Verminephrobacter eiseniae EF01-2: one gene and its partner. The protein of the gene in region 1 interacts with the protein of each later gene in a pairwise test. Links are inferred from orthologs where the notes say so. Each region holds a gene or a part of one and is shown on either strand. Other genes may lie near its edges. The genes, in order: VEIS_RS05005 and VEIS_RS09015.

The links.
Region 2: the proteins of VEIS_RS05005 (region 1) and VEIS_RS09015 interact in binary tests that used the Escherichia coli proteins (3 or more experiments, as listed by UniProt). The link is inferred for Verminephrobacter eiseniae EF01-2 from one-to-one orthologs.

What each region holds. Positions count from the first base shown.
Region 1 is NC_008786.1:1,120,056-1,136,582, reverse strand. The notes cover bases 4,998-7,845. They hold VEIS_RS05005 (type I restriction-modification system subunit M), read left to right. Parts: upstream 4,998-5,616; coding sequence 5,617-7,074; downstream 7,075-7,845. Other genes in these bases: VEIS_RS05000 (restriction endonuclease subunit S), read left to right, coding at 7,086-7,845; hsdR (EcoAI/FtnUII family type I restriction enzme subunit R), read left to right, coding at 4,998-5,261. Also shown: VEIS_RS05025 (hypothetical protein), read left to right, coding at 1-515; VEIS_RS31460 (transposase), read right to left, coding at 615-887; VEIS_RS05020 (heavy-metal-associated domain-containing protein), read left to right, coding at 972-1,169; VEIS_RS28275 (hypothetical protein), read right to left, coding at 1,493-1,645; VEIS_RS05015 (recombination-associated protein RdgC), read left to right, coding at 1,846-2,826; more of hsdR, read left to right, coding at 2,952-4,997; more of VEIS_RS05000, read left to right, coding at 7,846-8,813; tol-pal system protein YbgF, read right to left, coding at 10,193-10,990; peptidoglycan-associated lipoprotein Pal, read right to left, coding at 10,987-11,535; Tol-Pal system beta propeller repeat protein TolB, read right to left, coding at 11,581-12,909; VEIS_RS04970 (ABC transporter transmembrane domain-containing protein), read left to right, coding at 13,065-14,954; VEIS_RS04965 (ankyrin repeat domain-containing protein), read right to left, coding at 14,989-15,657; VEIS_RS04960 (TatD family hydrolase), read right to left, coding at 15,673-16,470. UniProt on the Escherichia coli protein: The subtype gamma methyltransferase (M) subunit of a type I restriction enzyme. The M and S subunits together form a methyltransferase (MTase) that methylates A-2 on the top and A-3 on the bottom strand of the sequence 5'-AACN(6)GTGC-3'.
Region 2 is NC_008786.1:2,059,314-2,073,504, forward strand. Bases 6,198-8,964 are described here. They hold VEIS_RS09015 (uracil-DNA glycosylase), read right to left. Parts: upstream 8,059-8,964; coding sequence 7,336-8,058; downstream 6,198-7,335. Other genes in these bases: VEIS_RS09010 (amino acid permease), read left to right, coding at 6,198-7,330; VEIS_RS09025 (MarR family winged helix-turn-helix transcriptional regulator), read right to left, coding at 8,894-8,964. Also shown: polA (DNA polymerase I), read right to left, coding at 1-1,757; VEIS_RS08995 (hypothetical protein), read left to right, coding at 1,826-2,143; VEIS_RS09000 (homoserine kinase), read left to right, coding at 2,159-3,109; VEIS_RS09005 (PhoX family protein), read right to left, coding at 3,242-5,476; more of VEIS_RS09010, read left to right, coding at 5,762-6,197; more of VEIS_RS09025, read right to left, coding at 8,965-9,430; VEIS_RS09030 (alpha/beta fold hydrolase), read left to right, coding at 9,612-10,499; VEIS_RS09035 (tripartite tricarboxylate transporter substrate binding protein), read left to right, coding at 10,524-11,513; VEIS_RS09040 (Gfo/Idh/MocA family protein), read right to left, coding at 11,586-12,611; VEIS_RS09045 (phytanoyl-CoA dioxygenase family protein), read right to left, coding at 12,627-13,802; VEIS_RS09050 (LacI family DNA-binding transcriptional regulator), read left to right, coding at 13,957-14,191. UniProt on the Escherichia coli protein: Excises uracil residues from the DNA which can arise as a result of misincorporation of dUMP residues by DNA polymerase or due to deamination of cytosine.

The DNA of each region.
Region 1 (16,527 bases):
AACTCGGCGAGGGCTACCTGTTCCGCTGCGGCCTCGATGAATGGGGCTATCCCGAGTACACCTTCGCCGTACAGGACGTCGGCCTGCTGGGCTGCACTCGCCTGGGCGCCAGGATGGAATCCGCCCCCATCGACGGGCCGGACGGACTGGACCAACTTGCCCGTCTTTGCCGATCGAATGGCGGCGCGGTGGTCTGGGTCAACACCAGTCGGCTCACGCACGACGTCTTCTATTCGCAGAATCCCGCGTACCTTCACGCGCTGCTGGTCACCGCCGTCTCCGAAGACGGACACCAGATCCAGATCCACGATCCACTGGTCGTCAATCGCGAGCGCTACGGGTGCGAGACGTGGGTCGATGCCGAAGCATTTCGCGTCGCGCTGACGGACCAGGTCCGCACGGAAACGTACAACCACATGGGCCTGGCCCATTCGATCTCGGACGTCCCGGCGGCGTTGCAGCAGACGACTGCGACTCAGACCCTGGTGGCCTTGCTCCGGCAGTCCGAACGTTAAGTTCTACCAGGAGATGCGCGCGCGCCTACCACCTGACGCCCGATGTCGAGGCGACCATGTATGTCTCGATGGCCAGCCAGGACGAAACGCCAGGGCGTGTTAACAATCAAGTAATCCAAATATAAGTACAAACCAGATTGAGAAACGACAGGTAGTTACGCGCCAGCTTTTCATAACGAGTTGCGATTCTTCGGAATTGCTTGATCCGATTATGCTGTCAATCAGGGCATCGGCATCGTAGCCCTTGTCAGCCAGTACCGCATCGGTTTTCAAGCCTTCCAACAGCGACTTGGCTTGTGTAATATCGGCTACCTCGCCACCAGTGAGCAGCCAACGCACTGGGCTACCGAGCGCATCGACAACGACGTGAATCTTGCTCGTCCATCCACCACGCGAACGGCCTATTGCCTGTGGCCCCTCTTATTTCCCCGTAAACCAAAGATACAAGGAAACCCCATGCAAACCACCACCTTCCAAGTGCAAGGCATGAGCTGCGGCCATTGCGAGCGTGCCGTCACCCAGGCCGTGCAACGGTTGGACCCCCAGGCCACCGTGCACATAGACCGCGCCAGCGGCAAGGTCGATGTTGCCAGCAGCGCGCCGCGCGAAGCCCTGGCCGCAGCGATTGCGCAAGAGGGCTACAGCATCACATGAGCATGGACAGCACTGCGGGCCTGAACAGGCGCCGCTGCACCGTCGCCCGCCCCGGCTGGGGTTGGCAATGTCCCTGTCTTTCTATGTCTTTCATATAAGGAATAGTCGTAGTAGTAAGATGCCGGCCTGTCTGTGCACAAGTGCTTTTTTTCCAATGTTGGTGCGCACTTGGCCGCAGGCCAAGCCTGTGCACCGACCCCCCTTGCCGCTGTCATCGTGGTGGGGACAAAAACCGGTGCAGGCCGATGTCTGTGGATGAACCGTCGCTTGTGCCGGAACCATCCCCAGATTTGCCCACAGCCGGTTTTGCGCCTAGTGTCGCGTCACCGATCAGATGTCGCAGGCTGCGCGCAGCCATCGGAGCGCAGCGCAAGGCGCATCGCGCGGCCCATACCGAGCTGTATTGGCAAGCGATGCAACGCCGCGATGCGCTTCGATGGCCAGCGCAGACCGACAGATGATCGGTGACGCGACACTAGCCGTATCGACCCCTGCGCAAGGGGCCAGGGCCGGGTCCATCGGGCGCAGCAGCCCCATGCTGCTACCGCTTCGTTGACCTGTATCAAAATGCCGGTCGGCGCTGGATTCAAACGTTTTTTCTGCTGTCAAAACAATAGTACTTTCAGCGCAAACCAAAACAGTCCGTTCGACGACCCCATGATCAAAAGGTTTTTCAGTGTTCAAAAACATCATCGTGTACCGCATCGCGCCGCATTGGCAGATGCAACTGACGCAACTGGAACAAGCGCTGGCCAAGGCGCCCTTCATCGAATGCGGCGCCACGCAGGAACAATCCCTGGGCTGGACGCCGCCACGCGGTGCGCATGGCCTGTTGGCCGAATCGGTCGGGGGCCAATGGATCTTGCGCTGCATGGTCGAAACCAAGCTGCTGCCCGGTCCGGTGCTGGCGCGCAAGGTCAAGGAAAAAGCCGGGCATATCGAGCAGCAAACCGGCCGTAAACCCGGCAAAAAGGAAAGCCGGGCGCTCAAGGACGAGGCCAGGCTGGACCTGCTGCCGCTGGCTTTCACCCAGCAGGGGGCGATGTGGGTGTGGATCGACATGGCAGCGCGCCTGCTGGTGCTCGACACCGCCAGCCAGAGCCGTGCCGACGAGGTGGTGACCCTGCTGGTCGAACTGCTGCCGGGCCTGTCGGTCGCGCCGATCGATACCCGAACCAGCCCGCAGGCCGCGATGTCGCACTGGCTCAGCACGCAGGAGCCGCCCGCAGGTTTCAGTGTCGACCGCGAATGCGAGCTCAAGAGCGCCAGCGAAACCAAGGCCGTTGTGCGCTACGCCCGCCACCCGCTCGATATCGAGGAAATCCAGGCCCATATCGCCGCTGGCAAGCTGCCCACCCAGCTCGCGCTGACATGGGATGGCCGCGTGTCCTTCGTGCTGACCGAGGGCTTGCAGATCAAAAAACTGTCTTTTCTGGACACAGTGCGCGAAGGCACCTCGGCCGACGACAGCGGTTTTGACACCGATGTGGCCATCGCCACGGGCGAGCTGGCCCTGCTGATCCCGGACTTGATCGAGGCGCTCGGTGGCGCGGCAGACCAGGGTCATGGGGTGGCCGCAGCCCCGGTGACGGCACCGGCAGGCCCCGATGGTGCTGCGCTGCGGCGGCCTGTGGACCCGGAGCCAGCCCCTTTCTGATGCCAGAGCAACAGGGGTTGGTTCTCATCGCCAGTGCGGCGCCGCCGCATAATCCTTGCTCGGAATGAGGGACAAGGAATGCCCATAGGCTTGAGGCTTGTGTGCGTCGGCATTCGGGGGAAAGAATGAGCAACCTCAGAAAAAATGACATCTGCGACAAGCTTATCCGTCCCGCCATGGAAAAAGCGGGCTGGAGCAGCATGGACCAGATCTACCGCGCCTACCCTTTGCGTCCAGGGCGGGTGATGGTGTGTGGCAACGAAGCCCGGCGCGATAGCTCCACCGAACTGCGCGCCGACTTCGTGCTGTTCTACAAAGCCAACATCCCGCTGGCCGTGGTGCAGGCCAGCCAGCACATGGCGGGCGAGGGCCTGCTGCCGGCCATCGACTGCGCCCGGCTGCTGGATGCGCCCTTTTGCTTTGCCGGCAATGGCGACGGCCTGGTGCTGCGCGACGCCACGCGCGCCGATGCCGCGCCCGAGCGCCAGTTGACGCTCGACGAATTCCCTTCCCCCGCCGAACTATGGGACAGATACTGCGCCGCCAGGGGTTGGAGCCCGCAGGTGTGCCAGGTGGCCGCGTCCGACTACGCGCCAGGCAAGACCCTGCGCTACTACCAGCTCAAAGCCATCAACCGCACGGTGGAGGCCATTGCCAACGGTCAAAATCGCGCGCTGCTCGTGATGGCCGCCGGCACGGGAAAAACCTGCACCGCGTTCCAGATCATCTGGCGCCTCTGGAAAAGCGACAGCAGAAAACGCATCTTGTTTTTGGCCGACAGCAACACCCTGATCAACCAGGCCATGGTCAATGACTTTCGCCCCTTCAAGAGCGCGATGATCAAACTCAGCTTTGACGCCAAAGGCGTGGAACGTGCCGACGCGCCCGGCGAGCGCAAATGGGGGGACAGAAAAACCGCCAAAGAGGTCGATAAAAGCTACGAAATCTATCTTGCGTCATGCCGGATCGTCACAGGCACCGGCGAAAAGCACAACGACATCTACAAACAGTTCCGCCCCGACTTTTTCGACCTCATCGTGGTCGACGAATGCCACCACGGCAGCGCGGCCGAAGACTCGGTTTGGCGCGAAATCCTCGACTACTTTGCCAGCGCCACCCAGATCGGGTTCAGCAGCACCGCCGTCGACAGCGATTACTTCGGTGCGCCCATCTACAGCTACAGTTTTCGGCAAGGCATCAAAGACGGCTACCTTGCACCCTACAAAATCATCCGTGTCGATCTGGAGCGCGACACCCTCACCGGACACACCATGGCAAACCTGACCGACCCTTATGGTCTACTGATCGAAAACTACGCCAGCAGCGTGCTGCTGCACAAACCCGTGCCCGAACAGCGCGACCTGGCCGCAGCCGCCAGGATCACCGAATACCTCCAAGCCACGGACCGCTACGCCAAAACCATTGTGTTTTGCGAAAACACGGACCATGCCGCCCGCATGCGCCAAGCCCTCACCCAGGCCAACGCCGACCTGTGCGCAACCGAGCCCGGCTACGTGGTGCAGATCGCCGGCGACAACGCCGACGGCAAGCACGAACTGGAAAACTTCATCAACCCCGAAAAGACCTTCCCCGTCATCATCACCAGTTCCAAGCTGACGAGCACAGGGATCGATGCCGCCACCTGCAAGCTCATCGTGATCGACCGGAACATACCGTCGATGGCACAGTTCGAGCAAATCATCGGCTGGGGCAGCCGCTTGCACGAAGACCTGGGCAAAAGCTGGTTCACCATCATCGACTTCAGACGCGCCACCGAACTCTTTGCCGACAAAGACCTCGACGGCGGCCCGGTGCAGGTCTACGAGCCCAAGGCGGGCGAGCCCATGGAGCCGTCCGCAGCCCTCATCGACCCTCTGGACCTTCCCGACCAGACCCCGCCTGGCGACACACCGGAGGCCCCCGCAGGCCAATGGTGCGCCGAAAACCTGCGTGGCGACATCCGCAGCAAGCTGCTGAAGCGCTTCGATTCGTTAGCCCAATTTCTGCAAACCTGGCAGCAGGCCGAGCGCAAGACCACGTTGCTGCAAGAATTGCAAGCCTATGGCATACCGCTGAACGCCCTGGCGGCACAGGTAGTTGCGGCCGACACCGGTCTGCAGAACCTCGATCCCTTCGACCTGCTGCTGCATGTGGCCTACGACCAGCCCACGCTGACCCGGCGCGAGCGGGCGGCCCGCGTCAAAAAACGAAAACCCTTCAGTTCCTATGGCCCGATGGCGCGCAAGGTGCTGCAAGCCCTGCTCGACAAATACGCCGACGAAGGCATCACCACCATCGAAAGCAGTGAAGTTTTCAGGATCCAGCCTTTTACCAACCTGGGCAGCCCCGTGGAACTGGTGCGCAGTTTCGGCGGCCGCCCGCAATACCAGGCTGCGTTACAGACGCTGGTGCGTGAAATTTATCGCGCTGGTTAGCCTCTCATGCCAACGGGCATCAATAAAAAATGATCCAGGAGACAACGTGCTAACCTCATTCGGTGACCACCTGCGCACTCAAGCGCCAAGCGCTTCATCAAAGCCGGTCCCGTCTGTCTGAAAGTGGCAGAAAATGGGGACAGCCGCGCCATCAATATGCAGTGGGCAGGGTCTGGATTTGGAGTGTGGATACCGATCTGCAAGAGGGTGATCGCAGACCAGGATTTCACATCACCGCCTGCCGACTGCGTCACCCGACGGCGCGTCATGCCCTGGCGCCCAATGATTTCTCTCCTGCAGACAAACAGTAACCCAATGCCGGGTTCAAGCCGAAAATTTGCCAAGCAGACAACCCATGTCCAACCTCACCTCCGTCATCAAATCCATCCAGGACATCATGCGCCAAGACTCTGGCGTCGATGGCGACGCCCAGCGCATCAGCCAACTCACCTGGCTGCTGTTTCTCAAAGTGTTCGACGCGCTCGAAGAAGAACTGGAACTGACCCGCGGCGCCTACCACAGCCCGATCCCGGAGCCCATGCGCTGGCGCCACTGGGCGGCCGATGTCGAGGGCATGACGGGCGACGCCCTGCTCGACTTTGTCGACAACCAGCTCTTTGTCGTCCTGAAAAACCTGAGCGCCGACCCACTGCGCAACCCGCGCGGCTACGTGGTGCGCAGCGTGTTCGAAGATGCCTACAACTGCATGAAAAGCGGCCACTTGCTGCGCCAGGTGGTCAACAAGATCAACGGCATCGACTTCAACCGCCAGAGCGAGCGCCATCAGTTCAACGACCTGTACGAAAAAATCCTGAAAGACTTGCAAAGTGCGGGCAATGCCGGCGAGTTCTACACGCCCCGAGCGGTCACGCAGTTCATGGTCGACATCTGCAACCCCCGGCTCGGAGAGGTGGTGCTCGACCCCGCCACCGGTACCGGCGGCTTTTTGGTCTGTGCCATCGAGCACCTGCGCAAACAGGTCAGGAACATCGCCGACGAAGTCATGCTGCAAAGCAGCATCCGCGGCGTCGAAAAAAAACACCTGCCCCACATACTGTGCGTCACCAACCTGCTGCTGCACGGCATCGAAGTGCCCAGCCAGATCGTGCACGACAACGCTTTGATGCGCCCGCTGCGCGACTACACCACGGCCGACCGCGTCGACCTGGTGTTCACCAACCCGCCCTTTGGCGGTATGGAAGAATGCGATGGCTACCCGGCCGATCTGCGCACCAAGGAAACCGCCGACCTGTTCCTGGTGCTCATCAAACATATCCTGAAGCCCGGTGGCCGCGCCGCCCTGGTGCTGCCCGACGGCGTCCTGTTCGGCGAAGGCGCCAAAGTCCGCATCAAGGAGCAGTTGCTGGCCGAGTGCAACCTGCACACCATCGTGCGTCTGCCCCATGGCGTGTTCTCGCCCTACACCGGCATCAAGACCAACCTGCTGTTCTTTACCAAAGGCACGCCCACCACCCATGTGTGGTACTACGAGCACCTCTACCCGCCGGGCGTCAAGAACTACAGCAAGACCCAACCCATCCGCATCCAGGAGTTCGACCACGAGAAAGCCTGGTGGGGCAACGAGGCCGACGGCTTTGCCGCGCGCGTGGAAAACGAGCACGCCTGGAAGGTCGGCATCGACGCCATCCGCGCAGCCCACTACAACCTCGACCAGAAAAATCCGCATGTCGACAAGACCGCATGCTACGACCCCGACACCCTGCTGGCCGACTACGCCCGCTTGCAGGCTGAAGCGCAAACCCTGCGCAATCAACTCAAAGACATCTTGAGCCAATCGCTCGCCAGCGCTTGAAAGGCAAGCGTATGCTGCTATCAAACATGGATCTCGTGGTCACCGCCCCGGCAGGCGTGGCGAAACTGCGCGAGTTGATCCTGAGCCTGGCAGTACAAGGCAGGCTGGTGCCGCAAGACCCGGCCGATGAACCGGCAAGCAAGCTGCTGCAAACGATTCAGGAACAGAAAGCCCGGTTGATCGCCAAAGGCAAGATCCGGCGCAACAAGGCGCAGGCCAAGATTGCGCAGCACGAAAAGCCGTTTGCCTTGCCGCCGGGCTGGGAGTGGGTGCGGCTTGGCGCGTTGCTGCCGTTTCGTATCGGCAAGACCCCGGCGAGCGAAGATCCGCAGTATTGGGATCAGGAAGGCTATGCCTGGGTCAGTATTTCCGACATGGCGCACCTCGGCGAGGTCTTTGACACCCAGCGCAAGCTCACAGCCCGTGGAGCGCAAGTATTCGGCTATGAGCCACTGCCCGTGGGCACCTTGATTATGAGTTTCAAGCTCACGATAGGCAAGATTTCGGTGCTGCGCGTGCCCGCCTACCACAACGAAGCCATCGTGTCCTTGATGCCGCTGTGCGGTCTGGTGACCGACTTCCTGAAATACATGCTGCCCACGGTCTCCAAAACGGGGGTCTCCAAAGAAGCACTGATGGGCACGACACTGAACACGCAATCGCTGTCGAATTTGTTGATCGCCTTGCCGCCAGCGGTCGAACAAAGCCGCATCGTCGCCCGCGTCGAAGAACTCATGCGCCTGTGCGATACGTTGGAGGCCAGGGGCCCATTGGAGGCCGCGCAACATGCCCGGCTCGTCGACACCCTGCTGGGCACGCTCACCGGCAGCAACACGCCGCAAGAGCTGAGCGCCCACTGGCAGCGCGTGCGCACCCATTTCGACCTGCTGTTCGACCGCCCCGAGGCCGTCGACGCGCTGGAGCAAACCCTGCTGCAACTGGCCGTGCGCGGCCTGCTCGTGCCCCAGGACCCGGGCGAAGAACCGGCCAGCGGGCTGCTGCAAAAAATCTGCGCCGAAAAAGATCGACTGATCGCCGCAGGTCAACTCAGGCCCGACAAGGCGCTGGCGCCGCTGCAGGCACAGGAAGCGCCGTTCAGGGCACCGCCGGGCTGGGAATGGGCAAGGTTCGGCGATGTCGCTGCGATTACCAGCGGCGTCATCCTGGGCCGCAAGGCAGCCATCAGCGCGCCCGTTCTTTTGCCCTATCTGCGGGTGGCCAATGTACAGCGCTGGCATTTGAATCTGTCGTCGGTCAAGCAAGTCGTCATCGATCAATCCGAGCTGGAGCGCTTTCAGATCGTCCGTGGCGATTTGCTGATCACCGAGGGCGGCAATCGGGACAAAGTGGGGCGCACCGCGATATGGCGCGACGAACTGCCCGTGTGTTTGCATCAAAACCATGTATTCAGGGTGCGCGGCACCTCGCCCGACTGGAACCCGGTATGGGCCGAGCTGTACCTGAACTCCGTCACGGCCCGCGCCTACTTTGCCGCAGCGTCCAAGCAGACCACGAACCTGGCGTCCATCAACATGACGCAGCTCAGGCTCTGTGCTTTCCCTGTCCCCCCCTTGGTCGAACAAGCCCGCATCGTCAGCCGCGTCGAAGCCCTGCGCAGCCTGTGCGCCGACCTGCGCCAGCGCCTGAGCGCCAGCCAGACCGTCCAAACCCATCTGGCCGAGGCGCTGCTGGAGTCTGTGGCGCGGTTAGTTCCCAAGCCGGGTTCGAAATGGCCATGATTTCAAGAGCTCGACGAAGCCGAGCGCCGGGCCGAGAAATACGTCCCGGTCAAGGCCGGGTTCGGCCTGTTTGCCCTGCTCCTCCCCGTCCGAGGCGTCGGAGCCAAAGCGGCGCAGCGCAGGGCGCAAGAAAGCGCACGGCTGAGTCCCTGGCCCGTGCTGGGCGGCATCCCGTGCAAAGCAGAAATATGCTACGTTTTATGTAGCTGGATTTCTATGTTTCGCACGGTGTTTTGTGGTAGGACGTACAAGATTCGAACTTGTGACCAACGGATTAAAAGTCCGCTGCTCTACCAACTGAGCTAACGTCCCGACCTGTTCGACCGATGCCAAGCCGTGCAGGCAGTCTGGCTGCCTGCGCAAAAGCCTTAAATTGTAGCGTCGTTTTTACCGGCAACGCGGGGCTGCGCGGCCTGTGGCCAATTGGTCGAGCACCCACCCCGCCGCACATTGTCCGAAGGTGGCCGTCACCGCCACCATCGAGCCGTAGCCGTGGCAATTCAATGAACTGTCGATTTTGCAGGACGCCTCTGGCAGGGCAACGGGCTCACGGCTGAAGACGCTGGTCACGCCCAGTTCCTGGCCGTCGCGTGCTGCGCGATGGTGCTGTTCATCGCGCTGCGTGCGGAGGTGTTGGCCATCGCGCTGCGCGCGGAGGTGTTGGCCATCGCGCTGCGCGCGGAGGTGTTGGCCATCGCGCTGCGCGCGGAGGTGTTGGCCATCGCGCTGCGCGCGGAGGTGTTGGCCATCGCGCTGCGCGCGGAGGTGTTGGCCATCGCACTGCGCGCGGAGGCATTGGTCATCGCGCTGCGCGCGATGGTGCCGGCGTATCCGCTGGCGCAGTTGCGCCAGCAGCGGGTCATGGGTTGCGCGTGCAAGGTCGTCGATTTCTACCTGGTGGGCATGCCGCTTGCCGCCAGCGGCACCCACGGTGATGTGCCATGTTCCTGCGGTCCGGGCCCACAGGGCCATGGTCAATTTGGCTTGGACTTGGTCGCAGGCGTCGATGAGTGCGTCCACCGGGGTTGGCAAAAGCCCGGGCCAGTTTCCGGGGGCGACGAAATCTTCGATGCAGGCGACCTTGCATGCGGGGTGTATCCGGGCGATCCGGTCACGCATGGCCAGCACCTTGGCCTGCCCTACGGTATCGGTCAGGGCCTGAATCTGGCGGTTGATGTTCGACTCGGTCACATGATCGAGGTCGATCAGCGTGATCTGCGCCACGCCTGTGCGTGCCAGGGCCTCGGCGGCCCAGGAGCCGACGCCGCCGATGCCGACCACGGCGATATGGGCGCGGTGTATCCGGGCGGCGGCTTGGGCGCCGTAAAGCCGCCGGATGGCGCCAAACCGACGCTCCGGATCGGTCTCTTGGTCGGGCATTATTTCAAGTAGGCCAAGCGCTCTTTGGCGGCCAGCGCAGCCTCCGATTGCGGATAGGCTTGCAGCAGGTCTTCCAGCGTTTTGCGTGCGCTGCGGGTGTCTTTGAGCTCCATCTGGCAGTTGGCGATCGACAAGGCGGCTTCGGGCGCCCGGGCGTGGCCCGGGGTGTCGGACAGGAGTTGCCTGAAGTTGACGATGGCCTCCTGGTACTCCCGGGTCGCGTACTGCGCGTTGCCGAGCCAAAAGCGCGCCGACGGCATGAAACCGCTGCGCGGATACTGCCTCACGAAGCTGGAAAAAGCCAAGCCCGCATCGGCAAATTTGCCCGCGCGAAAGACCGCCAGAGCGGCCTCGAAATCGCGCTTTTCTGCCGGGTCGGCCTGAAACTCACGGCCATCGACGCTCACCTTGACCGGCTCGAACTGGCGCAGCCGTTCGTCGACCCCTTGGGTGATGTCTTTTTGTCGGCGCTGTAGCTCGCCCAGGTCGCGCCGCAATTGCTCGTTTTGGCCATTGAGCCTGGCCTGCTCTGCGCGCAGGGTTTCGATCTGCGTTTGCAGGTCCAGCAGGCTGCGCCGCAACTGGGCGTTCTCGTCAGCCCCTTTGCGCAGTTCTTCGGTTGTGCGCTGCCGGGATTGCTGCAGGTCATCGATGCGCTGGCGCATTTCCAGTATGGCCCGGCGCGCCTCGCCATCTTCGAACAGGGCCGCCCGGGCCGCCGGCAACAAAGCCAGCGCCAGCGCGGCTGCAGCCAGTGCCCGCAGCACGGCAGCAATCATGGTCGCGGCCGGCATCATCGGTAGGTCATTTCGACTCGGCGGTTTTGCGCGTGCGCCTCTTCGGTGTGGCCTTGCACTGCCAGTTTTTCCTTGCCGAAGCTCACGGCTTCCATCTGGCTGTCCGGCACGCCCAGCAGGCCCAGTGCGCGGCGCACGGCTTCGGCCCGCTTTTGTCCCAGGGACAGGTTGTATTCACGGCCGCCACGCTCGTCGGTGTGCCCTTCGAGCATCAGTTTGCGCTTGGTGTCGGTTTTGATGAAACGGGAGTGGGCTTCGATCAGCGTCTGGAACTCGGGTTTGATGACGTAGCTGTCGTAGTCGAAGTAGACGATGCGGGCGATGCCCACGGGGCCTGCGGTATCCCGCGCCGGTTGCGTCAAGTCGACGCCGGCAACGCCGCCACTGCCCTGGGCGGCGTTGCCGGTGTTGCCGCCGGCGTTGGCTTCACCGCTGAGCGTGCTTGCGGTTTTGTCTTCGATGGGTACTTCGTCGAGTTTTACGCCAGAGCTACAACCGGCCACCAAGGCGGCAATGGTCAGGGCAAGGCTTATGCGTTTGATCATCCAAATTTCTCCTGAAGGCGTGGGTTGCGATGGCTGTCTGAAAACTCATGGTTTTTGGAACGGACCCCAGTCCGGTTCGCGAATGTCGCCGGCCTGCCCTGCCAGACGGGCTTTGATTTTGCCGTCGAGCGTGGTGGTCATCAGGGCCTCGCGGCCCTGCTGTTCGGTGGCATACACGATGAGCCTGCTGTTCGGGGCAAAGCTGGGATTCTCGTCTGCCGTAGTATCGGTGATGGCATTGACTGAGCCGGAAACCAGGTCCATCACCTGCAGCTTGAAGGCCCCGCCCGCGCGCGAGATGTAGGCCAGCCAGCGGCCATCGGGGCTGACGCTGGGCGAGATGTTGTAGTTGCCGGTGAAGGTCACGCGCTCTGCATCGCCGCCCGAGACGCCCACCTTGTAGATCTGCGGCGCGCCGCCACGGTCGCTGACGAAATAGATGCTGCGGCCATCGCCGGAAAATGCCGGCTCGGTGTCGATGCCGGCGCTTTGCATCAGGCGGCGCGGCTCGCCGCCGTTGGCGTCTATGGTGTACAACTGCGAGCCGCCATCGCGGCTCAAGGTGACCGCCAGGGTGCGCCCATCGGGAGCCCAGGCGGGCGCGCTGTTGGAGCCGCGAAAGTTGGCGATCAGACGCCGCCGACCCGATGCCACGTCGTGCACGTACACCACGGGTTTGCGCGACTCGAAAGACACGTAGGCCAGTTGGTCGCCAAGGGGCGACCAGGCCGGGGAGATGATCGATTCGGGGCTGGACAGCGCCGATTGCGCGTTCTCGCCGTCGGCGTCGGCCACCCACAGGCTGTAGCGCGCGCCGGTCCGGTTCGTGGTCCGGGTCACATATGCGATGCGCGTGGAGAAAACGCCGCGTTCGCCGGTGAGTTTTTCATGGATGAAGTCGGCGATGCGGTGCGCCACCAGACGCAGGTCCCCTGGCGTGACCAGGAAGCTCTGCCCTCCCAAGTCCTGCCCCTTGACCACATCCCACAGGCGAAAGCGCACATCGAAGCGCCCGTTGGACGACAGCGCGACGCTGCCGGCGAGCAGCGAATCGGCATTTTTTTTGCGCCACAGCGCCAGATCGGGGCGCGTGGTTTCGTCCAGCGCCGCGCCATCGGCGTCGACGGCACGAAACTGGCCGCTGCGCTCCAGATCGGCCTGGACGATGGCCGCCATTTTTTGCGGGGCCTGCGCCTGCCCCCTGAACGGGGCCAGGGCTATCGGCAACTGGGTCAGGCCCACGCCCGTCACTTCGACACGAAACTGCGCCAGGGCCGGCAGCACGGGGGTGGCGATCAGCGCTGCCAGCATTTGGCGGCGCGAGGGGGGCGCCGCAGGGAAGGGGGAGCGTTGGAAGACGCGATCTGTGGTCATTGACATCCAGCGGTGGCCGAACAAAGGCAAAGGAGCAACCTCGCATGTTACACACAGTGGCCAGCCCATCTGTGACAAGCTGTGTGATTGCGGGCCGCTTTCAGCGAAATCCACCGGGGGCATGCCCGGCACCCGCCACCGTAGAATCCGGGCCGATGCCAGCCACAGATACGGGCGCCACGCCTGCCGACACCCCGCTTTTGCCTCGTCGCTTGACGGCGCGTCTGATGCGGTTGTCGGTTTACTTTGGCCGGCAGCGGCTGGCCTGGGGGCTGGCCATCGCCGCAACGCTGGTGGGCGCGCTCACGGAGCCGTTGATTCCGGCCCTGCTGCAGCCCTTGCTCGACGAGGGCTTCATCCAGGGCCGCTTGCCGCTGTGGCTGGTGCCGCTGGCCATTTTGGGGGTGTTCCTGGTCCGGGGCTTGGCCCAGTTCGTGGGCCAGTATGCGCTGGCGCGGATTGCCAATGACGGCATGCTGACCCTGCGCCAGGCCCTGTTCGACCGGGTGCTGGCCGCCGAAATGGGCTTGTTTGCGCGCCAGTCCGCCAGTGCCCTGGCCAACACCGTGGTCTACGAAGTGCAGACCGGCGCCACGCTGCTGGTGCAGGCGCTGCTGGGGCTGTCGCGCGATGGCTTTACCTTGCTTGCACTGCTGGCCTATTTGCTGTATCTGAACTGGCAGCTCACGCTGATCGTCGCGGTGGTGGTTCCGGGGGTGGCATGGATCATGAAGACGCTGTCGCGGCGGCTGTACCGGTTGACCAAGAGCAGCCAGCAGGCCACGGACGAGTTGGCCTATGTGGTGGAAGAAAACGTGCTGGCGCACCGCATCGTCCGTCTGCACGGTGCGCAGGCCGGCCAGGCCCGGCGCTTTGCCGGCCTGAGCCAGGGCCTGCGGCGCTTGGCGATCAAGGCGACGATTGCCTCGGCCGCGATGACGCCGCTGACGCAGTTGCTGGCAGCGGCCGCGCTGTCGGTGGTGATCTGCATCGCCCTGTGGCAAAGCCACAGCGCCGGCGATGCCGGCGATGTCACCGTGGGCGGCTTCGTCTCGTTCATCACGGCGATGCTGATGCTGATCGCGCCGATCCGGCGCCTGGCCGATGTGGCCAGCCCGGTGACGCGCGGCGTGGCCGCGCTCGAGCGCGGCCTGGGCCTGCTGGAGGAGACCGGCGCCGAAACCGGCGGGCCGTATCGGGCGCAACGCACACAACGCACGCAGCCGGCAGGGCAGGCGCAGCCGTCAGACCCGCCAAAGCCGCCAAAGCCACCCCCCCAGGGCGCGCTCACGCTCGACAGCGTGAGCGTGAGCTTTGGCCCGGAGCGTGCGCCGGCCCTGGAGCGCGTGAGTTTGCGCGTGCAGCCCGGTGAAATCGTCGCCCTGGTCGGCCCCTCTGGCGCCGGCAAGACCACCTTGGTGAACCTGTTGCCGCGCTTCGTGCTGCCGACATCGGGCCGGATTCTGCTGGACGGACAGGCTTTGCCCGACTGGGATCTGGGTGCGCTGCGGGCGCAATTTGCGATGGTCAGCCAGGATGTGGTGCTGCTCAACGACAGCATTGCCTGCAATGTGGCGCTGGGCCGGGCCGTCGACGAAAAGCGCGTGCACGAGTGCCTGGCTGCGGCCCATCTGACCGAGCATGTGGCCGCGCTCCCGCAGGGGATTCACACGGTGGCCGGGCACAACGCCGCGCAGCTATCGGGCGGGCAGCGCCAGCGGCTGGCGATTGCGCGCGCGCTCTACAAGGATGCGCCGATCCTGATTCTGGACGAAGCGACTTCGGCGCTCGATACCGAGTCCGAACGGCTGGTGCAGCAGGCCCTGCAGCGCCTGATGCAGGGACGCACCACGCTGGTCATTGCGCACCGGCTGTCGACCATAGAACATGCGGATCGGGTGGTGGTGATGGAGCGCGGGCGCATCGCCGAGCAAGGCACGCACAGCGAATTGATGGCGCGCGGCGGCCTGTATGCGCGCCTGCAGGCCCGGCCCGCTGGCGGCAATGGCCTGGCCCGGGGTGATGCCGGGGTGATGCCGGGGTGATGCCGGGGTGATGCCGGGGTGATGCCGGGCCGGCTCACCACTTGCCCCGGTCGGGCTGGCGCTGCCGTATCGCGGCAGCGATTTTTTCGGCCGCATCGACGCGGCCCACGCGCAACGCGAAGTCGATGGCGCTCAAGCCCAACTGGTTCTTGAGCGCGGGGTCGGCCCCCTCTTGCAGCAAGAGTTGCACGGCCTCGGTCGAGCCGTACTGCGCGGCCATCATCAACGGGGTGCTGCCGTTGGGCGATGCGGCGTCGATATAGGCATGGTTTTCCAGCAGCAACCCGATGATCAGCAGATGCTCGGGCGCGCCGGCCGAGGCCGCATAGTGCAGCGGCGCCCAGCCGGTTTTGTTCACATCGGCAGAGCGCGCCAGCAGGGCTTTGACGGCGGCCACATGGCCTTTGATGGCGGCCATCATCAGCGGACTTTCGTCTTCGGCATTGCGCGCCTGCACGTCCACCCGGGGCGCTGCCAGCAATGCCGCAAAGGCCCGGCTGGCGCCAGCGCGCAGCGCCAGCGTCAGACCCACCTGCCCCTTGGGGTCGCGCATGTTCGGGTCGAAACCCCGGCGCAGCAGCGCCGTGATGGCCGCATCGTCATCGCGCGCGATGGCGGCAAAAAAGTCCTCGTAGGAGTCCGCCCGGGTGCGCGCGGCCAGCAGCCCCAGGGCCATGGCTGTCAACGCAGAACGCCGCTGCATGGGTGCCGCCGTCACTCACGGCCTGAACAAACGGTCGAAATTGCCGCTGGTGGCCTCGGCCACCGCTTGCAGCGTGATGCCCTTGGTGTCCGCCACCTGGCGCGCCACATGGGGCAGGTACGCGGGGCTGTTGGTCTTTCCCCGGTAGGGCACGGGCGCCAGATAGGGGCTGTCGGTCTCGATCAGCATGCGGCCGAGCGGCACGAAGGCCAGCACGGCGCGCAACTCCTGCGCGTTCTTGAAGGTCACGATGCCGGAGAACGACAGGTAGTAGCCCAGATCGAGCACCGCGCGCGCCACCGGCAGCGATTCGGTAAAGCAGTGAAACACCCCGCCGGCCCGGTTGCCGGCGCCGTCTTCGCCCTCTTGCCGAAGAATGGCCAGCGTGTCCTCGGCGGCGCTGCGGGTGTGGATCACCAAGGGTTTTGCGCAGGCCCGGGCGGCACGGATATGGGTGCGAAAGCGCTCCCGCTGCCACTGCAGGTCGGCAATGCTGCGCCCGCCCTTGCGCTCTTGCATGCCGTAGTAATCGAGGCCGGTCTCGCCAATGGCCAGCACGCGCGGCAGGGCGGCGCGTTCGAGCAGGTCTTGCACGCTCGGCTCGGTCACGCCCTCGTTATCGGGGTGCACGCCCACCGTGCTCCAGAAGTTGTCGTGGGCCATGGCCAGCGCGTGCACGCCGTCGAATCCCTCGATGGTCGTGCAAATGCACAAAGCCCGATCGACCTGTGCCTGCGCCATGGCCTGGCGGATCGCGTGCAGTTGGCCGCGCAGTTCGGGAAAGTCCAGATGGCAGTGCGAATCAGTGAACATGCGGTGACGAAACGACAGCGCCGACCTGCCAGCGCGGGTCGGCACGGGGCAGCGGCG
Region 2 (14,191 bases), 940 kb from region 1 along the record:
AAGGGCTGGCCCGCCAGCGCATAGGCGTCGGCTTGCAACTGCTCGATGCGCTGGCCCAATTCATGGCTTTGCTGGGCCAGCGTGGGCGCGTCGATCAGCACGCCATTGCGCTCGATGCGGTACAGCGCCTCGCTGCTGGCGATTTCCAGTTCGTAGATGAAGCGCAGCCTGTCATGGGCCTGTAGCTGCGGCCACAGGGTCTGGTGCACGTTCAGGGTCAGGTCGGCGTCTTCGCACGAATAGGCGGCGGCCTTGTCCACCGGCACCTGGGCAAACGGCAACTGGTGCGCGCCCTTGCCGCACAGGTCTTCATAGCTGATGCCCTTGCGGCCGGTGTGGCGCTCGGCCAGGCTGCCCAGGTTGTGCGGCTTGTGCACCTCCAGCACATAGCTTTGCAGCATGGTGTCGTGCACATAGCCCTGCACCTCGATGCCGTGGTTGGCAAACACATGGCGGTCGTACTTGATGTGCTGGCCCAGCTTGTGCCGCCGGCCATCTTCCAGCCAGGGTTTGAGGCGTGCCAGCACTTGGCCGATGGGCAGTTGCGCGGGCGCATCCGGCCCGCTGTGCTGCAGCGGGATGTAGGCCGCAGCGCCAGGCTGCACGCTCAGCGAGATGCCGACGATCTGCGCCCGCATTTCGTCGAGCGAATCGGTTTCGGTGTCCAGCGCCACCAGATCGGCCTGTTGCAGCCGCTGCAGCCATTGCTCGAAGTCCTGCCAGTTCAGGATCGATTCGTACTGCACCGGGTGTTGCCGGGCGGCCGAGGCCGGCGGGTCGGCGCCGTGCCCGGGAACGGGGACGGGGACGTCGGCGGCGGGGTCGGCAAACAGGTCGCCCGTTGCGCCGGACAGGGGCAGGGCAGGGGGGGCAGGGTCTTGCAGCGCGCGGGCCAGGCCCTTGAAACCGTATTTCTCGTAGAACGCGCGCAACCCGGGCACCTGCGGCGCGCCCATGGCCAGGGCGTCGAGCGCGGGCAGGCCGGGCACATGCGCGGCCAGGTCGCAGTCGGTCCGGATGGTGACGAGTTGGCGGCCGGTGGGCAGCCAGCCGATGGCGCCGCGCAGGTTCTCGCCCACCACGCCCTTGATCTCGTGCGCATGCGCCAGCAGCGCATCCAGCGAGCCGTATTCCTGCAACCACTTGGCGGCGGTCTTGGGGCCGACCTTGGGCACGCCGGGCACGTTGTCCACGGCGTCGCCCATCAGGGTCTGGTAGTCGACCATGAGTTGCGGGGGCACGCCAAACTCGGCGGTCACGCCCGCCACATCGCGTTTTTTGCCGCTCATCGTGTCGACGATGGTGATGTGCTGGTTCACCAACTGGCTCAAATCCTTGTCGCCGCTGGACACCAGCACCTGCATGCCCTGCGCCGCCGCCGTCACGGCCAGCGTGCCGATCACGTCGTCGGCCTCCACGCCGGCGATGGCCAGCACCGGCCAGCCCAGCAGGCGCACCACCTCGTGGGTCGGCGCGATCTGCGCGCGCAAGTCCTCGGGCATCGGCGCGCGCCGGGCCTTGTATTCGGGGTAAATGCTGTCGCGGAAGGTCGGGCCGGAGGCATCGAAAACGCAGGCCGCGTAGTTGGCCGGCCGCTCCTTGCGCAGCGCCTGCAGCATGTTGATCATGCCGCGGATGGCGCCGGTGGCGGCGCTGCGCGCATCGCCCGGAACCACCCGCAGATCGGGCAGGGCATGGAAGGCGCGGTAGAGGTAGCTGGAGCCATCCACCAGCACCAGGGTCTTGGGATCGGTCATGCGCGGATTGTGCACTTGGGCCGGTCATCAGGCATGGGGCATGGACGCGCGCCCTACAATCCATGCCCATGCGTGCCGTTCATCATCTTCTTTGCTTGCCGGGACTGGCCTGCGGCATCGCCTTGGCCCAGGCGCTGCCCGATTCCGGGCCGCCCCCGGGCCACAGCCAGCAGCGCAGCGAACGCATCCGGCTCGAAGACGCCGGCAGCCGGATCGACGAACTGCGCGTGGGCGGCCAGACCAGAATCATTTCGGTGCAGCCCAAGATCGGCCCCATGCCCGGCTACGAAGTGCAGTCGCCCGATGGCGCACTGCGCCGCGCCGGCAGCCAAAGCGGCGCCGAAACCGCCACCGCCCCCCGCGTCTGGAACATACTGAAGTTCTGACTTGGCGGGTTGGCGGTGGCCGTTTTTACCGAAGTCTCCGAGCCAGAGGCGCGCGCGCTGCTGCGGCGCTTGCGCCTCGGCGAACTGCTGGCGCTGCGCGGCATCGAGGGCGGCATCGAGAACACCAACTACTTTCTGACCTGCGAGCAGGGCGAGTTCGTGCTGACGCTGTTCGAGCGCCTGACGGCCGGGCAACTGCCGTTTTACCTGCACCTGATGAAGCACCTGGCACAGGGCGGCGTGCCGGTGCCGGACCCGCGTGCCGACCCGGGCGGCGTCATCCTGCACAGCGTCTGCGGCAAGCCGGCCGCCGTCGTGAACAAACTGCGCGGCAGCAGCGAACTGGCGCCACAAGGCGCGCATTGCGCCGCCGTGGGCCGCATGTTGGCGCGCATGCACCTGGCCGGGCGCGGCTTTGAGCGCCACCAGCCCAATTTGCGCGGCCTGCGGTGGTGGAACGACACCGTGCCCGTGGTGTTGCCGCATGTCGCTGCGGCCCAGGCGGCGCTGCTGCGCGCGGAACTGGCCTACCAGAACCATGTGGCCGCCAGCGCGGCCTACGCCGCCCTGCCCCGGGGGCCGGTACATGCCGATCTGTTTCGCGACAACGTGCTGTTCGATGGCCAGGAACTGACGGGTTTTTTCGATTTCTACTTTGCCGGCGTGGACAGTTGGTTGTTCGACCTCGCGGTGTGCCTGAACGACTGGTGCATCGACCTGGCCAGCGGCGCCCACGACGGCGCGCGCGCAGCGCGCATGCTGGCCGCATACCAGGCCGAGCGCCCGCTGACCGCTGCCGAGCGCGGCCTGCTGCCCGCGATGCTGCGCGCGGGCGCGCTGCGCTTTTGGATTTCGCGCCTGTGGGACTGGTACCTGCCGCGCCCGGCCGCCATGCTCAAGCCGCACGACCCGACCCACTTCGAGCGGGTGCTGCGCGGGCGCGTGGCCGACCCGGTGCGGGTGTAGGCGCCGTGTAGGCGCCGCATTCATTCCATTCCTGAATCATCCGCGCGCTTCGTCACTTCGTCGGCGCCGCTTGCCGTGCATTCGTGCTGTCTGCGCTCCGCCTTCGCGTTCACGAACGATGTGGAAATGGAATCAGGTGCCGACGCTGCCGCCGTCATTCCTGGTGATCACGATGGTCGCCGAACGGGGGCGCTTGCCGGCGCCGTAGCCCGCATTGGCGGGCCATTGGCTCTGGTATTTGGCCGGGTCTGCCAGATTGGCTATGCCGGTGGACTCGCCGGGGTGCTGGACGTTCACGAACAGCGCCTTGCCATCCGGGGTTTCGGCCAGGCCGGTGATTTCGCAGCCCTTGGGGCCGACCAGAAAGCGCTTGAGGGTATCGGCCGTCGCCGCCCGGCCCACGGGGGTGACGATGTCCAGCCGGCTGCCATCGGCCCGGGTGTAGCTCAGCGTCTTTTTCGCGCCATCGCCCACTTGGCCGGGCGTGGCGGCCAGCAGCATGCAGTTGCTCACATCGGTATAGGCGTTGTCGTCGGTCTCGATCCAGCAAATGCCGGTGGCCTGGCTGAAGACCAGGCCGTCAGGGCTGGAGAAGTCCTGCTCGTGCGTGAGCGCCGAGAGGTTCACCATGGCCTTGTCGGCGCCGGCCTCGGCACCAAACAGATACACGTCCCAGCTAAAGCCCGTGACCGGATCCCTGGGGTTTTCCTTGAGGCGCACCAGGTGGCCGTTGGGGTTGCCCTCCTGCCTGGTCGTGCCCTTCATGTCGGTATAGGCCCGGGGGTTGGCCGCATCCGGCGGGTACTGGCCGCTGCCCGGGTTGATGTTGCGGCTTTGGTTGTTGTTGGTCAGCGTGAAATAGGCCTCGCCATTGGCCGGGTTCACGGCAGCCCACTCGGGCCGGTCCATCCGGGTCGCGCCCACGGCATCGGCGGCCAGCCGGGTATTGATGGCGATATCGGCCGCATCGGCAAACCGGTAGGCCGCGTAGTTCGCAATGGCGCTGTTGGACAGCGCCAGTTCCACCCAGGCGCCGGTGCCATCGGCATCGAACCGGGCGACATACAGCCGGCCGCTGTCCAGGTACTTGTCGCCCACGGCCATGCGGTCGCTGGCATTGGCATCGGCCGCATTCCACAGGGCGCTGGAGACGAACTTGTAGATGTACTCGCCGCGCGAATCGTCGCCCATGTAGACGCTCAGAGGCTGGCCCGCCACCGGCGTGCCGAAGACCGCGTTCTCGTGGGCGAAGCGGCCCAGGGCGGTGCGCTTTTTGGCCATGCGGGTCTTGTCGTAGGGGTCGATCTCGACGATGTAGCCCATGCAGTTCATCGCGTTGCGGTAGTCATCGCTGCCGTCGGCCGAGGCGCCGATCAGGCTGTTGTTCCAGCGCTGGTATTGGTCACCGGCGCCGCCCGTTTCCCAGCCGTGGCGCGAGGCTGCGCCCTGGTTGCGGCCATAGCGCTTGAGCGCCGTGACGCTCTTGCCGTTGCCACGCGCAGCGTCATCGGCCGCGCTGCGGGTGAAGTAGCCGGCCCAGTTTTCTTCGGCCGTGAGAAAACTCCCCCAGGGCGTCTTGCCGGTGCCGCAGTTGTTCAGCGTGCCACGGGTCATGGTGCCCGTGGGGGAATACTTGGTGATCAATTGCGCGCTGCCACGGGCCGGGCCGGCGATCTCGATCGGGCTTTGCGCGGTGAGGCGGAAATTCAGCGCCGACCCAGGCACATAGGCCCACTTGCCGGCCGACTTGGCCACTTCGACCACGGTAATGCCGTGGACGGTGATTTCCTTGTCCACTTCGGCCGCCGGGCGGGGCAAGCTGCTGGTGCCGCCATCGGGGTGCAGGAAATACGAGGACAGCTTCTCGTCGGTGGTGGCCTCATGGTTGATGGCCAGCAGGCCGCGCTCGCTGGCGTTGTCGTTGCGTTTGCCATCGGCCCCCAGGCCGAACCATTCGATGCCGTCATGGTGGTCGCCGGCGCGGCGCTCGAAATCAGTGTCGCTGCCATCGTTCTTGTAAGCGGCCAGGCCGGCGGCGATCGGGTCGCCCAGCGCAAACAGCACGCTGGCGCTGTAGCCGGCGGGCACGGTCACGGTATCGGCCAGGCTCTTGGCCACGGCGCTGAAACCCAGCAGCCGGGGCGATGCGGGTGTTGCCGGCGCCGTGGCATCGTCGCCGCCAGCGCAAGCGGTCATGCCCAAGCCGGCCAGCATCGCGCTGCCCACCGAGCCCACGCTGCCGCGCAGCAGGCCACGGCGCGACAGGCGCGCGTCGAGCACCGCCGCAAAGCTCGGGTTGGCGGAGGAATTGGAGTTCTCGTCGTTGAAGTCGAACGCTGGCGCGAGCGCATCGATAGGGTGGGTCATGGGGTTCCTCGTGGGTCGTGGGTTCGTGGGTATTGGCGGGAGACGAAGCCTGTGCAGCATAGAAACCGCAGGTGACAGCGCGGTGAAGTTTTGATGTCCGCTGGATGACAGTCCGGATGACGATCGGCACGGGCAACGGTCCAAGGGGAACACCGGCAATCACCACGCGCCCTGGCACAGTGCGTGCAACAACCGTGGCTGTATGCTTACCAGTGCACACACACGCACGCACACGCACACTGGCGGCCAGCGGCAAGCCGTGATTTCAACTCTGCAGGAGATTCCATGAACCAACCATTGGACGAGGATGTCAAGACGCTCCATTCCATGGGCTATGCCCAGGAGTTGGCGCGGCGCATGAGCGGATTTTCCAATTTTGCGATTTCCTTTTCGATCGTTTGCATTTTGGCGGGCGGCATTACTTCCTTGCCGCAGGCTTTGAGCACCGGGTTCGGGTTTCAGGTGTTCGTCGGCTGGATCGTCGGCGGTTGTTTTGCCCTGGTGGTGGCGCTTTGTCTGGGGCAGATCGGCTCGGCTTATCCGACGGCAGGGGGGCTTTATCACTGGTCCTCGATTTTTGGCGGACGCGGTTGGGGTTGGGCCACGGCGTGGTTCAATTTGATTGGCCTGCTGTTCGTGGTGGCCTCGGTGAATGTGGGTGTCTGGTATCTTTTCCGTGATCTGGTGCTGGCCGGCGTGTTCCATATGGACGTGAGCAGCATCACCGTGGATGCCGCCCGGCAGGACAACGGCCAGGCCGTAGCGGTGCAAATCTTCGTCGTCTTGCTGATTACGACGCTGCAGGCGCTCAGCAACCATTTCGGCATCAAGCTGACGACGATGCTGACGGATTTTTCCGGCTATCTGATTTTTGTCGTCGCCATCGTGCTCACCGGAACCTTCCTGATCTGGGGCGCGACATGGGATTTTTCCCGGCTGTTCACATTCGTCAACATGACCGGAGAAGCGGGCGGTGGGCTGGTGCCGCAGCCGCGCAGCATGTTCATCGCTTTCCTGATCGGTCTGCTCTACCCGCTCTACACGCTGACAGGTTTTGATGCCTCGGCCCACACGGCGGAAGAGACCCACAACGCCCGGGTGGCAGTGCCGCGCGGCATGTTGCATGCGGTTTTGTGGTCTGTGGTCTTTGGTCTGGTGATGGCGGGGTCCTTTGTGCTGGCCAGTCCCGATTTGGCGGCAACGGCCAAGGAGGGCGGCAGCGCCTGGTTCAATCTGTTCAACAACCTGCCGGCACCGACCTGGCTGAAGGATTTTCTGGCGATTGCCATCGTCGTGGCCAATTTCATCTGCGCGCTGGCCGGGCTTACCTCGGCGTCGCGGATGATTTTTGCTTTTGCGCGGGATGGGGGTTTGCCGGGGTCGCGTATCTGGCGCCATGTGAGTGTGCGCTGGCGCACGCCGGTGGCAGCCATTTGGCTGGGGGCCGGCTGCTCGGTCGCGGCCACCCTGTATTCCCCGGCTTTTTCGGCGCTGGCCGCAGGCTGCGCCCTTTTCCTCTACGTTTCTTACGCGATGCCGATTGCCGCCGGCTTTTTTGCTGAAGGCAAGAGTTGGACGGAATTTGGCCCGTTTCGCTTGGGTTTCTGGTCCAAGCCGTTGGCGGCGCTGTCGTCGGCGGGCGTTCTGGTGCTGGTGTATGCGGGGATCCAGCCCCCTTCGGATATTTTGATCAACTACATCATCGGCATCGTCGTGTTCTTGACCGTGCTCTGGTTCGGCGTGGCGCGTCGCCGTTTCAAAGGCCCTCCGATCGGGGCTGAAATCACCCGCCGCGCCCATGAGATAGAGGCTGCCGAGGAGGCGGTCGGGGAGGTCGCATCCCCGGGGCGGTGACGGGATCAGCCCGGCGCCTGCTGCCGCAGCCGAAACTCCCGCGCCTTGCCAAAGTGGCCATTGCCGATGAATGGCACCGGGGGGCGCAGCGCCGATAGCGGCGAGGGGTGGTTCGAGGTCAGCAGCAGATGCCCGCGATTTGACGCAATACAGGCGCGTTTGGACTGGGCGTGCGCGCCCCAGAGCATGAAAACCACCGGGCGCGGGCCTTCGGCCACATGGCGGATGACCGCGTCGGTCAGCGCCTCCCAGCCTTTGCCGGCGTGGCTGGCGGCTTGGCCCTCAGTGACCGTCAGGACGCTGTTGAGCAGCAGCACGCCGTTTTTGGCCCATTTCACCAAGCTGCCGCCCGGATTCGGCCAAGCGGGAAAGGCGGTGCCCAGGTCGCGCTGCAACTCCTGGAAGATGTTGCGCAGCGAGGGCGGCAGTGGCACGCCCGGCGCGACGGAAAACGCCAGCCCTTCGGCCTGGCCGTGGCCGTGGTACGGGTCCTGCCCCAGGATGACCACACGCACCTGCTCGGGCGGTGTCAGTTCCAGCGCGCGCAGTGGCCGGGGTGGAAAGATGGTGGCGCCGGCCTGTAGCCGGGCCTGCAAAAACGCCAGCAACGCCTGTCCGCTGGCCGCCGCAAAGAAGTCTTGCACCAGTGGCTGCCAGCCCGGCGCCACGGGCCAGTCGGCCGGGTCGGCGCTCAGCAGCCGGGTCGGGGGTGGTAGTGCGTCATTCATCGTCGAACAGGGCTTGTGTGCACGATTTGCAGTCACTACCGACAAGCCACCAAGCCCGCACCCCGGCCCATCAACCCAAGCCAGGCTGGAGCGTTGGGCCCGGAAAGGCGTGCGTGAGCGCATCGAAAAGAGGGGCGCCTGCTTGTGCCCGCCCGCCAGGCAGGGCCTGGCCCGGGCTGCTCTGGCAGACAGCGCAATGCCCGGGCGGGGCATGGGTGACGACGACATCGGGCGCGGCCACTTGGCGCAGGGTGCCACCCCTGTGGGCCTTGCGCCCGCCGATCGGCCATGGGTCGGATAGCTGTTGCATCGAGTCGCGGATTGTAGTTGACGGCGCTGGCGCGGCTGGGTAGCGACAGCCGATTCGAATCAGCGAGCGGCCAGTGCGGCGCCATCTGGACAGCCAGAACTCCAGCAAACCGCAGCCCCCCAGCGCTGGGCCCCGCAGGTCCGAACCCAAGTCATTGGGCAAGGCCGGGCTGCGGGTGAATGAGACGACAACTGTCTCGACACGCGCCGCCATCGGGAAGGTGTTGGCAGCGCACAGGGGCCCGATGGTGGAGCCGAATGCCATCAACGGGAAGTTTGGAAACATCAGTACCGCAAAGCAGATGGTGCGCGCGGGCAGCGCCTTTTTCTGCCGCTGCCTGGCCCCGGAGGAATTCGAACAAACCTATGGAAGCCGCATGGAGCCTCGGTTTTGTGTGTTCGGTTTTTCGCGTGTTCCCCTACTCGTTCCCCCACGTGTCTTAAGCACAGTCGGTGCGAGCATTCTTCAAAGAGACATCTGTCCCGGAAAACCCACTTCGCTGCGCTGAAGCCCTACATGCGTGAGTCACGCTTTCTTCATTCGCCGAGGTTTTTGCTCGGAGGCAGGCAAGTCCTTGGTCGGCGTGACACACCAGTGTTCCTTGCTGTTCCAGTCCGGCCCATGGGCGCAGAGCTTGCGCAGCAAACCTTCAAAGGTTCTCCGCTCTGTCTCTGACAGGCAGGCCATCATGTCCTGTTCGCGCTGCTGGAGCGCCGGCATGAACTTGTCGTGCAGGCGCCGGCCGGCCGCCGTGATGTAGAGGATGAGCCGGCGTTGGTCTTGCGGATCGGGCTCGCGCCGCACCAGCCCCTTGCCCTCCAGCGCCGTGATGGCCCGGCTGATGTTGTTCTTGAGGTGGCCGGAAAAATCGCAGATGTCCGCCGCCGAGATGCCGTCCCTGAAGCACAGAAAGATGAGCGAAAGGATCTCGGGGCGCGTCAGTCCGTGCGTCGCCTCGATGGCTCGAAACGAAGGCTCCCGGTACGAGTTGATCATGTACCCGAGCTTGTAGGCGAAGGGGATGGAGACGCCGTCGAGGATGTCGTTGAGCGGACGTTTCATGGTGCGATGGAGCTGGGCATGCGTTCAAGTATAGGAACGTCGATGGCCTTCCAGCCATCGGGGGCGGCGTGCCACCGTGCCCTCCAAGGGAAAACCCTTTGCGTTTAAATAGTTCCATATGGGACTATTTGGGCATGCGGTTTTCTGACGACGTCGGACCCGCCAGCGAAGGAACCAGACCATGAAGCAGCGATTTATCTACTCCGGCACGGCAGATCACCCCGTCTATGTGGACGTGCTGGTCGCTGAGGAGAAGACCGAGAAACTGCCCATCGTCATGCTTCACGGCGGGTTCCACAACGGAACCGGCTACCTGGCCACACCCGATGGCCGTGAAGGCTGGGCGGCTTTGTTCTGCCGCCGGGGACACGACGTTCATGTGATGGACTGGCCAGGGCACGGCCGTTCGCCGACCTCCGCCCGTTTCCTGGAGCTGTCGATGGCCGATGTGGGCCGCTCGCTGGCCGCCTTGCTGCACGACATCGGCCCTTCCATCGTGTTCGCACACTCGGCGGGCGGACCCATTGTTTGGTGGGTCGCGGAAAACCACCGCTCGCACGTCAAAGCGATTGTCGGCATTGCGCCGGGAGCGCCCGCGAACCTGGTCCCGGAACTTCCGACCGAGCCAGACACGGCGGGTGACGGCGATGCTGGAAGTCACGCCATCTATGCGCCCACCGATCGCCCGGCCTTCGTGGACCGGTCGTTCATCCAGACCTACTGGGCCAACAGCCTGCGCTTTCCTCATGGCGCATTCGAGGCCTACGCCCGCTCCATCGGTCACGAGAGCCCGCGGATCCTGAACGAGCGCTTCAACATCGGAGGCAGCGGTCTGCGCCTGGAGCGCCCCGAACAGCTGGGCACCCTGCCGATCCTGGTCATGACCGGCGACGCCGACCCCCGCCATCCGAAGGAAGTGGATGGCGCCCTGGCGACGTTCCTGGGCGCCGATTTCATCTGGCTCCCCGACATCGGCATCACCGGCAACGGCCACATGCTGATGCTGGAAGACAACCACGAGCAGCTGGCGGCCCACATCGGCCACTGGCTCGATCAGAGAAGCCTTTGACCCCCACCCCACGAAGGAGACCCCATGAACACCAACCTGAACCGGCGCAAGGCGCTGCGCCTGCTTTCGCTGCCCGTCATCGGCGGCACGGCGCTCACTTCCCTGGCGCAGGGCAACGCCTACCCGTCGCGCCCGATCAAGATCATCGTGCCCTGGGCGGCCGGCGGCGGCGGCGATGCCCTGGTGCGGGCGATGGCGCCGGTGCTGTCCCAGCGCCTGGGGCAACCCGTGGTCGTCGACAACCGTCCCGGGGCGATTGGCACGATCGGTAGCTTGCTGGGCGCCAGAAGCCCTGCCGACGGCTACACCTTGATCTATGGGGCGGCCGACTCGCATTCCATCGCGCCGCACATCATCAAGCCCACGCCCTACGATTCAAAGAAGGACTTCCTCGCGGTGGCTCCGATCGGGTTCACCCCGCTGACCGTGATGGTGCATGCCTCCCATCCGGCCAAGACGCTGACCGAGTTTCTGCAGATGGCCAAGCAAGCGAAGGACGCTCCGACCTACGGCTCCTGGGGCCAGGGCAGCTCGGGCCAGATCATCATGGAAGTGCTGAACAAGAGCACAGGTTCCCCGCTGCTGCATGTGCCGTACAACAGCACCGCGCCGTTGATGCAGGCCCAGCTTGCCAAGCAGATCGACTGTTCCGTCATCCCCTCGCTGGTGGCGGAACAGCATGTGGCGGTCGGTGCGATCCGCATGTTGGCGGTCACCGCCCCCGAGCGTCTGGCCGGACACCCCAATGTGCCGACCCTCAAGGAGTTTGGCGTCGACATCGACATCGGTCCCTGGCTCGGCTTCGTGGCACCCGCGAACACACCGGCCGAGATCGTCACGCGCCTGCACGACGCCATCGAAGGCTCTCTGGCCGATGCACAGGTGGCAGAAACCATGCGCAAGATGTCCATGGTGATGACGCCCATGAGCACGTCGTCCTACCAGCAGTTCTACAACCGAGAGTTTGATCGCTGGGGCAGCTACATCCGGGCGGCCAATATCACATTGAACTGAGACATTCTTCTGAGATCTGGGAGGCACTTGAGTCCTCCCGTTCGCACAATCTGCCGCTTCGATGCGGAGTGCTCACAGCCTAACCGTCTCCCCCGTCAGAAACGACCGCTGGAGCGCGTGCGCGATGCGGGTGGCCTCGATGGCGTCGCTCAGGTCCCCCGGCAGGGTGCCGGTGCCCCGACAGGCGGCCACGAATGCCCGCATCTCCTGTTGAAACGCCTGTTCGAAGCGCGCGTAGAAGTCGGGCAGCGCCGGGTGGTGCACGCCCTGCGCCGAGCGGAAGGTGGTGGCACCCAGCTGGGCGCCGAAACCCACCTGCACCGTGCCCGCGGTGCCGATCACCTCCAGCGTGGTCTCGTGGCCGTGGGGCATGGTGCGGCTGGCGTACAGCACGGCGCGGGCGCCGCCCTCGAACTCGATGATCGCCAGGCCGTTGTCCACGTCGTCGTGCTGCGCCAGCTCCGGGTGGACCGCGTTGGTGCCGCTGGCGAACACCTTGGTGGCCTTGGGGTTGCCCAGCATCCAGCGGGCCAGGTCGATGTCGTGCACGCTGCAGTCATTGAAGATGCCACCCGAGGTGGGGGCGAACTTCACGAAAAATCCGTCTGGGTCGATCCTGTCGCAGGTCTGCGAGCGCACCAGGAAGGGCCGGCCCAGCTCGCCGCGTTCGATGGCCGCGCGGGCGCGCACCAGATCGGGGTCGAAGCGCCGTTCGAAACCGACCATCACCACCTGTGCCGGGTGCGCGGCCGCGAGAGCGGCCAGCGCTTCGCAGGTGGCGACATCGAGCGACAGGGGTTTCTCCACGAACACGTGTTTGCCGGCGCGCAGCGCGGCCTCGAACTGGTGGGCGTGTTCGGTGGTGGGGCTGGCCAGCACCACGGCGTCGATGTCGGCGGTGGTGATGAAGTGGTTGAAATCCTGGTGGAGCTGCGTCACGCCCAGCTGGTCACGGGCCCAGTCGAGGGCGCCCGCGCTGGGGTTGCAGGCGGCGACGAGCCGGGCACCGGGCACGTGGTGGGCCAGGCATTCAGCGTGGCGGCGGCCCAGGCGACCGAGGCCGACGATGCCGACGTTCAAGGGGGTGGCGGATGTCATGACGGTCTCCTGGGTTCAGCTGAGGCGGTGTTCGGCCAGCGTGTCCATGTGGCGCTGGAACTGTTCGGGTGGCCAGGCTTCGTGCAGCGCGCGCTGCATCACCGCCTGCGGGCTTTCGGGGGCCAGGCCGCCCAGCGGCGGGTCGCGGTCGAGGTTGGTCGGGAAGGCGTAACCCTCGGCGCTGGCGGCCACGGCGCGCCTTGCGGCTCCCGGGTCGAGCTGGCCGTCCCGCAGCAGGGTCAGCAGCGGCGGGTACAGGGTCAGCGCCATGCGGTGCCGGTCCACGGTCTCCATCGCGCGACCGAAGGCCGCCGACACTTGCAGCAGGTTGGCCATGCGCTGAATGTCCGCCGAGCGGTTTTCGCCCGCCGCGTGCAGCAGGGCCGGGTTGAAGAACACCGCGTCTCCCTTGGCCAGCGGCAGTTGCACACGGTGCTGCTCGAAATAGGTCCGGAAGTCGGCGCGCTCGGCCACCAGGTAGCCGTGGCTGAACTTCTGTGAATGGGGCAGGTAGAGCGTGGGCCCGCTCTCCAGCGGCATGTCCACGTGCGCCACCGCGCCCTGCAGGGTCAGCATGGGCGAGAGGCGGTGGGCGTGTGCCGGGTAGGCCTCGGCCTGCGTGGCGGTGCAGAAGCCCAGGTGGTAGTCGCGGTGGGGCATCTGCGCCGCGCCGCCGGGCCGCACGTTGTTGACCTGCGAGGTGACCTGGTAGCCCGGGCCCAGCCAGGCGTGGCTGGCCAGCGCAATCATGTCGCTGGCGTAGTAGCGGGCAAACAGGGCCGGGTCGAGCAGGCAGAGTTTTTCCAGCGCGTTCCATACCCGGTCGTTCGCTCCGGCCTTGGCGAAATGGTCACCGCCGCTTTGGCCGTGGCGCTCGGATTCGATGATGGCCTGGAAGCGCTGCGTGACGGCATCGACCAGCGCATGGTCGGGCAGGGCGCCCTTGAGCACCAGGATGCCGGGGCCATGCTCCCACACCCTGGCCCATTCGGCCATCAGCGCCGAGCGGAAGCCGTCATCGCCGTGCAGCTGTGTGCGCAAGGCCGCGCAGTCGTAGACCGGCACGTCGTGGGTGGTGTGCGCGGCGTTAGGGCAGTCCCGCGGGTCGGTCTTCTGGGCGAGAACGGCTTGCAGATCGTCGAGGCGCGCCTCGTTGGCGCGCAGGCCGTGCCGGTGAAGGGACTGGGTCATGTTGTCTCCTGGTGTTTGTGGGGCCAGTCTAGGCAGCGGAGCGCTTTTCCGGGGCTGACAAACACCTCAAAAACACCTCAGAATTCACCACCGGATCACCATCAAATCCACCCCCATTTCCACGCGCATTTGCGCACCCACAGACGGACACACCTTGGCCCATGACTTCGCGATGAAAGAGCTGGCCTTGCAGGCCGGCGTGAGCCTGGCCACGGTGGACCGCGTGTTGCACCAGCGGCCCGGCGTGCGCGCGGCCACGCAGCGGCGCGTGCAGCAGGCCTGGGCCGAGCTGGAGCGGCAGCAGCAACAGGTGGGCTTGCGGGGGCAGCGCTTGCTGATCGACCTGGTGATGGAGGCACCCACCCGGTTTTCGCGCATGGTGCGCGGCG